DNA from 3 places in the Sphingopyxis kveilinensis genome. Region 3 is predicted to be linked to each of the others. Evidence: predicted binding sites of a transcription regulator. Region 3 holds the regulator's gene; each other region holds the start of a gene.
What was found. Region 3 encodes LexA, which represses DNA repair genes until DNA is damaged. Its sites were predicted from a motif close to GTTCCNCNCTTGTTCT; they were not measured.
Positions count from the first base shown of each region.

Region 1: the regulator LexA is predicted to act here: its motif matches at 1,471-1,486, upstream of radA (DNA repair protein RadA).
Region 2: the regulator LexA is predicted to act here: its motif matches at 1,752-1,767, upstream of VSX77_RS04150 (ribonucleoside-diphosphate reductase subunit alpha).

Region 1 covers NZ_CP144683.1:777,740-781,018, forward strand. The annotation lists gene VSX77_RS03720 (CvpA family protein) at 1-83, opposite strand, end outside; gene radA (DNA repair protein RadA) at 94-1,455, opposite strand; gene fsa (fructose-6-phosphate aldolase) at 1,664-2,314, shown strand; gene VSX77_RS03735 (enoyl-CoA hydratase-related protein) at 2,497-3,279, shown strand, end outside.
Region 2 covers NZ_CP144683.1:875,044-878,322, forward strand. The annotation lists gene VSX77_RS04145 (EAL domain-containing protein) at 1-946, shown strand, start outside; gene VSX77_RS04150 (ribonucleoside-diphosphate reductase subunit alpha) at 1,808-3,279, shown strand, end outside.
Region 3 covers NZ_CP144683.1:2,514,944-2,518,222, reverse strand. The annotation lists gene glp (gephyrin-like molybdotransferase Glp) at 1-1,103, shown strand, start outside; gene lexA (transcriptional repressor LexA) at 1,178-1,858, shown strand; gene VSX77_RS11890 (ComEC/Rec2 family competence protein) at 1,812-3,279, opposite strand, start outside.

The DNA of each region.
Region 1 (3,279 bases), 1.7 Mb from region 3:
ACCAGGCCGCGCATGAAACCCAGCACCGCGCCGCCGCCGACGAACGTCAGCACGATAATATCCAGAGCCGTCAGACTTCCCATTCTGGCGGGGCTAGTCGCGCCCGAGCATCAGGTCAACGAGTTCGCCCAGCCGGGCAAAGCCCGTGACGCCGATACCGTTCACGCGCTTCATGCCCTTCGGCCCCCAGCCGCTTGAAAAACCCAGCTTTGCCGCTTCGCGCAGACGCAGCGCGTCGTGCGATACAGGTCGCACTTCGCCCGACAACGACAGTTCGCCAAAGACGATCGCTTCGGCGGGCACCGGCCGCTCGCTGAACGCCGAGATCAGCGCCGCGGCGACCGCAAGGTCGGCGGCAGGATCGGTGAGCCGGTATCCACCGGCGATGTTCAAATAGACTTCGGCCGCGCCCATTTGCAGCCCGCAGCGCGCCTCTAGCACCGCAAGCACCATTGCGAGCCGCCCGCTGTCCCACCCGACGACAGCCCTGCGAGGAGTGGCCCCGCTCGCCAGCCGCACGGTCAGCGCCTGCACTTCGACCAGCACGGGCCGCGTGCCTTCCAGCGCAGGGAATACCACCGACCCGGGCACGTCGCGGCTGCGGTCGGTGAGGAACAGGCTCGACGGGTTCGAAACCTCGCCCAACCCTTCCTCACCCATTGCGAAAACGCCGATCTCGTCGGTGCCCCCAAAGCGGTTCTTCACCGCGCGCAGGATGCGATATTGATGGCTGCGCTCACCCTCGAATGCCAGCACGGTGTCAACCATATGTTCCAGCACACGCGGCCCGGCGATCGTCCCGTCCTTCGTCACATGGCCGACGAGTACGATCGCGGCGCCGCTGTCCTTCGCATAGCGGATCAGTTCCTGCGCGCTCGCGCGCACCTGGCTCACAGTTCCCGGCGCGCTGTCGATCAGGTCGCTGTGCATCGTCTGGATCGAATCGATGACGACAAAATCGGCGGTCCGGCTGTCGAGCGTGGCGAGGATGTCGCGCACCGATGTCGCGCTGGCGAGCGCAACCGGCGCATCGCCCAGCCCCAGTCGCTGCGCGCGCAGCCGCACTTGCGCTGCCGCCTCCTCACCGCTGATATAAACGACCGACTTGCCTGCCTTGGCCAGCCGCCCCGCCGCTTGCAACAGCAGGGTCGATTTGCCGATTCCGGGATCGCCGCCGATCAGGGTCGCTGATCCGGCGACGAAACCGCCACCCAATGCGCGGTCGAATTCGGCGATCCCGCACAGCATCCGCTCGGGCATCGCGCTCGCGGCATCGAGCGTTTCAAGCGCCAGCGTCCGCCCGCCTTTGCTGAGGTCGTGCTTGGCGGAAAACGCGGTTTCGGCAGCCTCCTCGACCAGCGTGTTCCACTCGCCGCAATCGGCGCACTGACCCTGCCAACGGTAAGAGACGCCCCCGCAATTCTGGCAAACATATTGACGCTTTGCTTTGGCCATGATCAGCGCTTAACGTGAACAAAGGACGAACGCCAGCCTCTTTCCACATTCGTCACCCCGGACTTGATCCGGGGTCCATTCAGCGCCGCGGCTATGGATGCCGGATCAAGTCCGGCATGACGAAAAGGCGAGCACGGTTCATATTTGACGTTCATTGCTCTAGGGCGATGACCAAGCCGAATCACCTGCCCGCAAGAAAGCCCATCCCATGAAATTCTTTGCCGACACCGCCGAAATCGACGCCATTCAGGAGCTCGCCGCGACCGGTCTGCTCGACGGGGTCACCACCAACCCGTCGCTGATCGCGAAGTCGGGCCGCGATTTCAAGGAAGTTACGCGCGAGATTTGCGCGCTGACCACCGGCCCCGTCTCGGCCGAAGTCGTCGCGCTCGACCATGACACGATGATGAAAGAGGCCGAAATCCTCCGCAAGATTGCCGACAATGTCTGCATCAAGGTGCCATTGACGATCGACGGGCTGAAAACCTGCAAGGCGCTGACCAGCGACGGCACGATGGTCAATGTGACGCTCTGCTTCTCGGCGGCGCAGGCGCTGCTCGCCGCCAAGGCGGGCGCGACCTTCGTCTCGCCCTTCGTCGGTCGTCATGACGACAATGGGTTCGACGGGATGCAGCTGATCTCCGATATTCGGCTGATCTACGACAATTACGGCTATGAGACCGAAATCCTCGTCGCGAGCGTGCGCCACGGCATCCATGTGCTCGAAGCCGCGAAGATCGGCGCCGACGTGATGACCGCACCGCCGTCGGTGATCAAAGGACTGTTCAAGCATATCCTCACCGAAAAGGGTATTGAAGGCTTCCTCGCCGACTGGGCGAAGACCGGGCAGTCGATTTAACCGACTTCGTCATTGCGAGGAGCCTAAGGCGACGCGGCAATCTCCAGCTATCGGCGTCGCCTAAGGCCGATGCCTGGAGATTGCTTCGCTGCAGCCGCAATGACGGTGAGAGCGGCTGCACCCTTTACAGTTGACGTAAACGTCAACCACCCGCGATACTCCGCCAAAGGGAGAGATTCGAGATGACCGACACCACCATCCTCACGACACGCCAAGGTCACATACTGATCGTCACGATCAACCGGCCCGAGGCGCGCAACGCAGTCAACGCCGCGGTCCATGTCGGCATCGGCACCGCGCTCGAAGAGGCGGAAAACGATCCCGAAATCCGCGCGGTCGTCATCACCGGCGCGGGCGACAAGAGCTTCTGCGCCGGCGCCGATCTGGTGGCGCTGTCGCGCGGCGAAAGCCTGGCCCCTTCCGATCCAGCGCAGCAGGCGTGGGGCTTCGCCGGCATGGTCGCGCACCCGATCTCGAAACCGATCATCGCCGCGGTCAATGGTTTCGCGTTCGGCGGCGGGTGCGAGATCGCCTTGATGAGCGACATCATCGTCGCCGCCGACCACGCGCAATTCGGGCTGCCGGAGGTCAAGGTCGGGCTGTTCGCCGCGGCGGGCGGCGCCTTCCGGCTGGCGCAGCAGCTGCCGCGCAAGCTGGCGATGGAATATATGCTGACGGGCGACCCGATCCCGGCGGCGCGTGCCGCCGAATTTGGGCTCGTCAATCATGTCGTGCCGCTCGCCGAGCTGATGCCGACTGCGATCGCGCTAGCCGGAAAGATCGCCGCCAACGCCCCATTGTCGGTGCAGGCTTCGAAGCGCGTTGCGCTCGGCATTCAGGACGGCCGCATTGCATCGGATGCCCCCTTTTGGGAGCATAACACGCTCGAGCGGAGCGCGCTGATGCGGAGCGAAGATGCGCGCGAAGGCCCGCTCGCCTTCGCGCAGAAGCGCAAGCCCGAATGG
Region 2 (3,279 bases), 1.6 Mb from region 3:
CGGCGAGCTCCGCGTCGATGTCGCGATTGCGTTCGGGGTCAATGACGAGTTCGACGGGTCGAACGCCCAGCGGCTCGCCGCTGCGCTCGTCGCCGCCGAACGCGCAATCCGCACGCGCGCGCTGTGGACCAAATATACCCCGCGGCAGAAGGACGACGCCGGCTGGCAGCTGTCGTTCCACTCGCAGCTCGAAGACGCGCTCACCGGCGGCGACATCTGGGTCGCCTTCCAGCCGCAGTATGAAATCGCGACCGGGCAGCTCGTCGGGGTCGAGGCGCTCGCGCGCTGGACGCATCCGACGCGCGGGCCGATTCCCCCCGATGAATTCATCGTCCAGGCGGAAAAGAGCCAGGACATCTATCGCCTTACGCTGTTCGTGATGGATCAGGCGATCCGTTCGGGCGCGCAGCTGCGCGAACGCGGCATAAATATCAACATGTCGGTCAACCTGTCGGCCAGCCTGCTCGATCATAGTGACCTCGTCGGGACGATCCGCGTCATGCTCACCGCGCACCACCTGCCGCCCGAGACGCTGACGATTGAGATCACCGAAACCGCGCAGATCGAAAACAGCCGGCAGGCGCGTCAGACGCTGGCGCAGCTCCGCCGCACGGGCATCCGCCTGTCGATCGACGATTATGGCACTGGCCAGTCGAACCTCGAATATCTGACCGAGATCGAGGCCGACGAAATCAAGATCGACAAGCGATTCGTGATGACGATGCGCGATTCGCAGCGCAACCGCGAAGTCGTCAAATCGACGATCGATCTGGCGCACCGTCTTGGCGCCGTCGCGGTCGCCGAAGGCATTGAAGATGCTGAAACAATGGCGCTGCTTGGCCAACTCGGCTGCGACGTGGGCCAAGGCTATCACCTTGGAAAACCACAATTATTTTCCGAACTCGTCGCGAAGCTTTCAACCTCCCCGCACAGCCGCACGGCCTAACTGCCAGAATGGCGATAATCTTTTATAGTTAAGACTCGATTTACCTTACTAATTAAGGTATACACTCCGTTAACTGTTCTGCATGGGCAGTCTTATCAGGAGATTTGTCATGGGTTGGTTTTGGCGCTTTATGGGCGGCGGCGGCACCGGTAGCGGTGGCGGTTCGGCCTAATCGGAAACGATTTTGAGAATGGGGCCTCGGCATCGCCGGGGCCCTTTTCTTTTGCCCGCCACGCTAGCGGCTGCCCGGTGCGGGCGGCTTTGTTGGGGGTGAGCGGACTTTGCCTCGCAACGTCGCCCCCGCGAAGGCGGGGGCCGCCATCGACCTTTTCCAGCGTCGCCGCGTAAACCGACATCGGCCCCTGCCTCCGCGGGGGCGACCGCTAGCTTCGATCGCAACCGGCCAATCTTCATCCCGGCCCGTCGGCACGCTCGGCCAAGCCTGATCTGGCTCGCATCGACCCATCGCCGGATATCGCATATTTTGCCGCCGCTTCTCGCAAGCGCCCGATAGAGCCCGGAAACGCTGGCATTCTGCCCGCCGGGCTTGCAATTCTGTCGACGAGACGAATCAAATTATCGACGAGTTGAGTCCCCGATCTGTCATTTATCGTCTTGCATCGCAGCGCCGACGTGGCACTATAGGTGGTGGGTCAACCACGGGGGCACCCCAAGAAATTGTATCAGGTGAAAGTGGCGGATTTCCGTCGCCCATCGCATATGGGCCCGGAAAAACCCTGCTTGCGTCCAAAAAAGTGCCCACGCGGACAGGTAAAGATGCTAAGACCGGGGCTTCGCCCTGAGTCGAACAAGACGGGAACAGGCGCACCCTTGTGCGCCGTCAGATCGGGGGCGAACAGGATGGATTTTCGGGAAAGCGAACGAGTGGAGACGGGCGACGTGGCGACGATGGAACTGGCAAAGAATGACGCTGCGACGGTCACCGAATCGAAAGACGATTCGGCGGGCGCTAAGCTGAACGACGGCGGCGAGCCCAAGGTTCACGCGCGCCGCTTTGCCATCGTCACCGACACGAGCCGCGACGCGCTCCTCACCGATTTCGGCAAGGAAACGCTGCAGGACCGCTATCTGCTTCCTGGCGAATCCTATCAGGATCTCTTCGCGCGCGTTGCCGACGCCTATGCCGACGACCAGGAGCATGCGCAGCGCCTCTACGACTATATCTCGAAGCTGTGGTTCATGCCCGCCACCCCGGTGCTGTCGAACGGCGGCACCGGCCGCGGCCTGCCGATCAGCTGCTACCTCAATTCGGTCGACGACAGCCTCGAGGGCATCGTCGGCACCTGGAACGAGAATGTCTGGCTCGCGAGCCGCGGCGGCGGCATCGGCACCTATTGGGGCGCGGTGCGCGGCATCGGCGAACCCGTCGGCCTCAACGGCAAGACCAGCGGCATCATCCCCTTCGTCCGCGTGATGGACTCGCTCACCCTCGCCATCTCGCAGGGCAGCCTGCGCCGCGGATCGGCCGCCTGCTACCTCGACATCTCGCACCCCGAGATCGAGGAGTTTCTCGAGGTCCGCAAACCCTCGGGCGACTTCAACCGCAAGGCGCTCAACCTCCACCACGGCGTGCTCATCACCGACGAGTTCATGGAGGCCGTCCGCGACGGCAAGGAATTCGACCTCCGTTCGCCGAAGGACAACAGCGTCCGCGGCACCGTCGACGCGCGCTCGCTGTTCCAGAAACTCGTCGAAACGCGCCTCGCGACGGGCGAGCCCTACATCATCTTCATCGACCAGGTGAACCGCATGATGCCCAAGCATCACCGCGATCTCGGCCTCAAGGTCACCACCTCGAACCTCTGCTCCGAAATCACCCTGCCGACCGGCCGCGACCATCTCGGCAACGATCGCACCGCGGTCTGCTGCCTCTCGTCATTGAACCTCGAAACCTGGGACGAATGGAACGGCGACAAGCGTTTCATCGAGGACGTGATGCGGATGCTCGACAATGTCCTTCAGGATTATATCGACCGCGCCCCGCCCGAAATGGCGCGCGCCAAATATAGCGCCAGCCGCGAACGCAGCGTCGGCCTCGGCGTCATGGGCTTCCACAGCTTCCTCCAGGCGCGCGGCCTGCCCTTCGAAGGCGCGATGGCGAAATCGTCGAACCTGCGCATCTTCAAGCATATCCGTGCGCAGGTCGACGCCGCCTCGATGCTGCTCGCCAACGAGCGCGGCCCCTGCCCCGACGCCGCCGATCAGGGCGTGATGGAACGCTTCAGCTGCAAGATGGCGATCGCGCCGACCGCGTCGATCAGCATCATTTGCGGCGGCACCAGCGCGTGCATCGAGCCGATTCCGGCGAACAT
Region 3 (3,279 bases):
ACGCGCATAGCCGCTATCTCGCCGCCGATGTCGTGGCGCAGCGCGACCAGCCTGCCGCGGCGCTGTCGGCGATGGATGGTTATGCAATCCGCTTCGACGACCTGCCCGGCCCTTGGACGGTGACGGGCGAGGTGGCAGCGGGGGCGGCGCCCGACAGCGCGGTCGGCGTCGGCGAGGCACTGCGCATCTTCACTGGCGCGACCGTCCCGCCCGGCGCCGATACGGTGATCGTGCAGGAAGATGTCGCGCGCGACGGCGACCGGCTGATCCTGACGGGCGACGGGCCGCGCAGCCGAGGGCGCCACATCCGCGTACGTGCTGCCGATTTCGCGGCAGGCGACGCGCTGCTTAGGGCAGGATCACGCTTGACGCCCGGCGCCATTGCGACCGCGGCGATGAGCGGCGCGGCTGCGCTTACCGTCGGCATCCGTCCGCGCGTCGCAATCCTCACCACCGGCGACGAGTTGGTCGCGCCCGGCCGCATCCTCGGCCCCGGCCAGATCCCCGACAGCAACGGCGTGATGCTTGCCGCGATGCTTGCGGGCGAGGTCGCCGCACCCGTGCAGCCGCTCCACGTCCGCGACGACCGCACGACACTTGCGAGGGTGCTCAGCGAGCTGGCGCGGCATCACGACATCATCGTTACGGTCGGGGGGGCGTCGGTCGGCGATCATGATCATGTTCGCGATGCGCTCGACGACGCGGGCGGTCGGCTGGATTTCTGGAAGATCGCGATGAAGCCCGGCAAGCCGCTGATCGCCGGAATGCTGGGCGAGGCGATCCTGCTCGGCCTGCCAGGTAATCCCTCGTCGGCCTTTGTCACCGCGACGCTGTTCCTCCTCCCGCTTGTCCGCCACCTCGCCGGCGCGCGCGCGCCGTTACCAGCGGTGCAGCGCGCCCCGCTCGCCACACCGCTGGACGCGGGGGGACCACGCCGCGACTATCTGCGCGCTCGGATCGAACGCGGGCAGATCACTCCACTCGTAGGGCAGGACAGCGGCCGCACGCTCCCCCTTGCCGCGGCCAATGCATTGCTGATCCGCGACATCGACGCGCCGGCGCAGGCCGCGGGCGATGTCGCGGGTTATATCGCGATCGCTTGACAAGTTCCGCTTTGTTCCACTATCGTTCCTGCTATGTCCGGCCTGAGGCTTCAGGCCTTCATGGAGAATGACCGATGTTGACCGCGAAGCAGCATGAACTGCTCCACTTCATCCAGCAGCGCCTCGATGCGAGCGGCATCTCGCCATCGTTCGAGGAGATGAAGGAGGCGCTGGGTCTCAAGTCGAAGTCGGGCATCCACCGGTTGATAAGTGCCTTGGAAGAACGGGGTTTCCTCCGGCGCTTGCCCAACCGCGCGCGCGCGCTGGAGGTGCTGAAGCTGCCCGAAGCCGCGAGGTCCGGAAGCAACAACCGCGACACCATCGTCCCGCTTCGCAAGGCGCCTCCCGCGCTTAAACCGATCGCAGCGAACGACATCATCGAGGTTCCGCTGCATGGAAAGATCGCCGCGGGTGTTCCGATCGAAGCGTTCGAGGATCATAACAATCTCGCCGTTCCCGCCGCGCTGCTTGGCGCGGGCGAACATTATGCACTCGAGGTGTCGGGCGACTCGATGGTCGAGGCGGGGATTTTCGACGGCGATTATGCGCTGATCCAGAAAGCGAGCACGGCGCGCGAAGGCGACATCGTCGTCGCGCTGGTCGACGGACAAGACGCAACGCTCAAATATTTCCGCCGCGAAGGCACGATGATCCGGCTTGATCCGGCAAACAGCGCCTATGAACCGCAGCGCTACCCCGCCGAGCGCGTCATTGTGCAAGGGCGTTTGTCGGGATTGCTTCGTCGTTACCACTGACCTGCTGCGGGCGGCGCCACGGATGCTCGGCGCCGGATCGTAACGCAGCAACCGCTTTGGGCCTTTCGCCAAGATAGAGCGCGAGCCCTCCCGTTTCGGTCAGGCTGTCGCGCTCGATCGTCATCCAGCGGGCGACACATTCGCGCGGCAGCCAGCGGTCGCTGATCACGACATCGGCGGCGGCGCACGCCGCGGCCATGTCCGCCCCCTCCACCCGGTCGCCTCCGCGTGACGCGAGGATTACGCGTCGCGCCGCGCCCTCGCCTTGAACCCAGCGGCAGAAATCGCGGTTGCACTCGACATGATCGAGATCGGCGAGCGTGCCCAGCGGCGCGTCGATTCCTGCCGCTTCGGCCATGCTGTCGCGGACATAGTCGCCGGCGCGGTCGCGAAGCAGTGCATAGGTGCCGTCGGGCAGGGCCGCAGCGATGTGCCGCCCGTCGCCGGTGACGAGCAGGTCGGGACGCGGCTGCGCGAGCAGCACGACGGCGCCCGCCGCGAGCGGGAACATCCCCCATCGGCGCCAGCCTGTTTGCCAGAGCAGGATCCAGAGCCCACCGAATAGCGCCAAACCAAAGCCCCATGGCGGAAAGCTGGGCAGCGTCGTCACCGCGCCGGGTTCGTTTGCGACGGTGTGCGCAAGCGCGATCAGCAGCCGCAGCGCCTGCTCGGAGACCCACCAGAAGGGCGCGCCGAGCGCGACGCTGTCGAACAGCAGCGCCAGCGCCTCGGCCGGCATGACGACAAAGGTCGTAAGCGGGATCGCGACGACATTGGCGAGCGCGCCGTACAGCCCCGCTTTGTGAAAATGGAACAGCGCGATCGGCGCAAGCGCGACCTCGACGACCAGGCCCGTAAGCAGCAAGCCAGCGACGCCTCGCACAAGACGCAACAGCCACAATTCCTCGCGGCGCGCGAGGAACGCCTGCATCGTTCGGCTTTCGTGGAGTGCAACGATCGCGGTCACCGCGGCAAAGCTCAGCTGGAAACTCGGCCCCGCCAGCGCCTCGGGCCGCCAGACGAGCACGAGCAACGCGCCCGCCGCGACGAGCCGGAGGGTCAGCGCCTCGCGCCCCATCAGGAAGGCGACGAGCACGAGCAGCGCGGCAATGAACGAACGCAAGGTCGGCACTTCCGCCCCGGCGAGCCAGGTATAGCCCCCGCCCGCCAGCGCCCCCGCCGCCGCGGCGAGCGGCAGGACAAGCCCTGCAAGCGCGAGCCGCGGGCTCAGCGCCAGCAGCCGCATCGTCAGCAGCATCGCGAAACCGACGACCGCGGTGACGTGCAGCCCGCTGATCGACAGCAGGTGCGCGAGCCCGCTCCGCCGCATTGCCTCTTCGTCAGCCTCGGATATTGCGCCGCGGTCGCCCGTCACCAGCGCCGCCGCGATGCCGCCCGCTGATCCGTCGATCTGCGCGTGG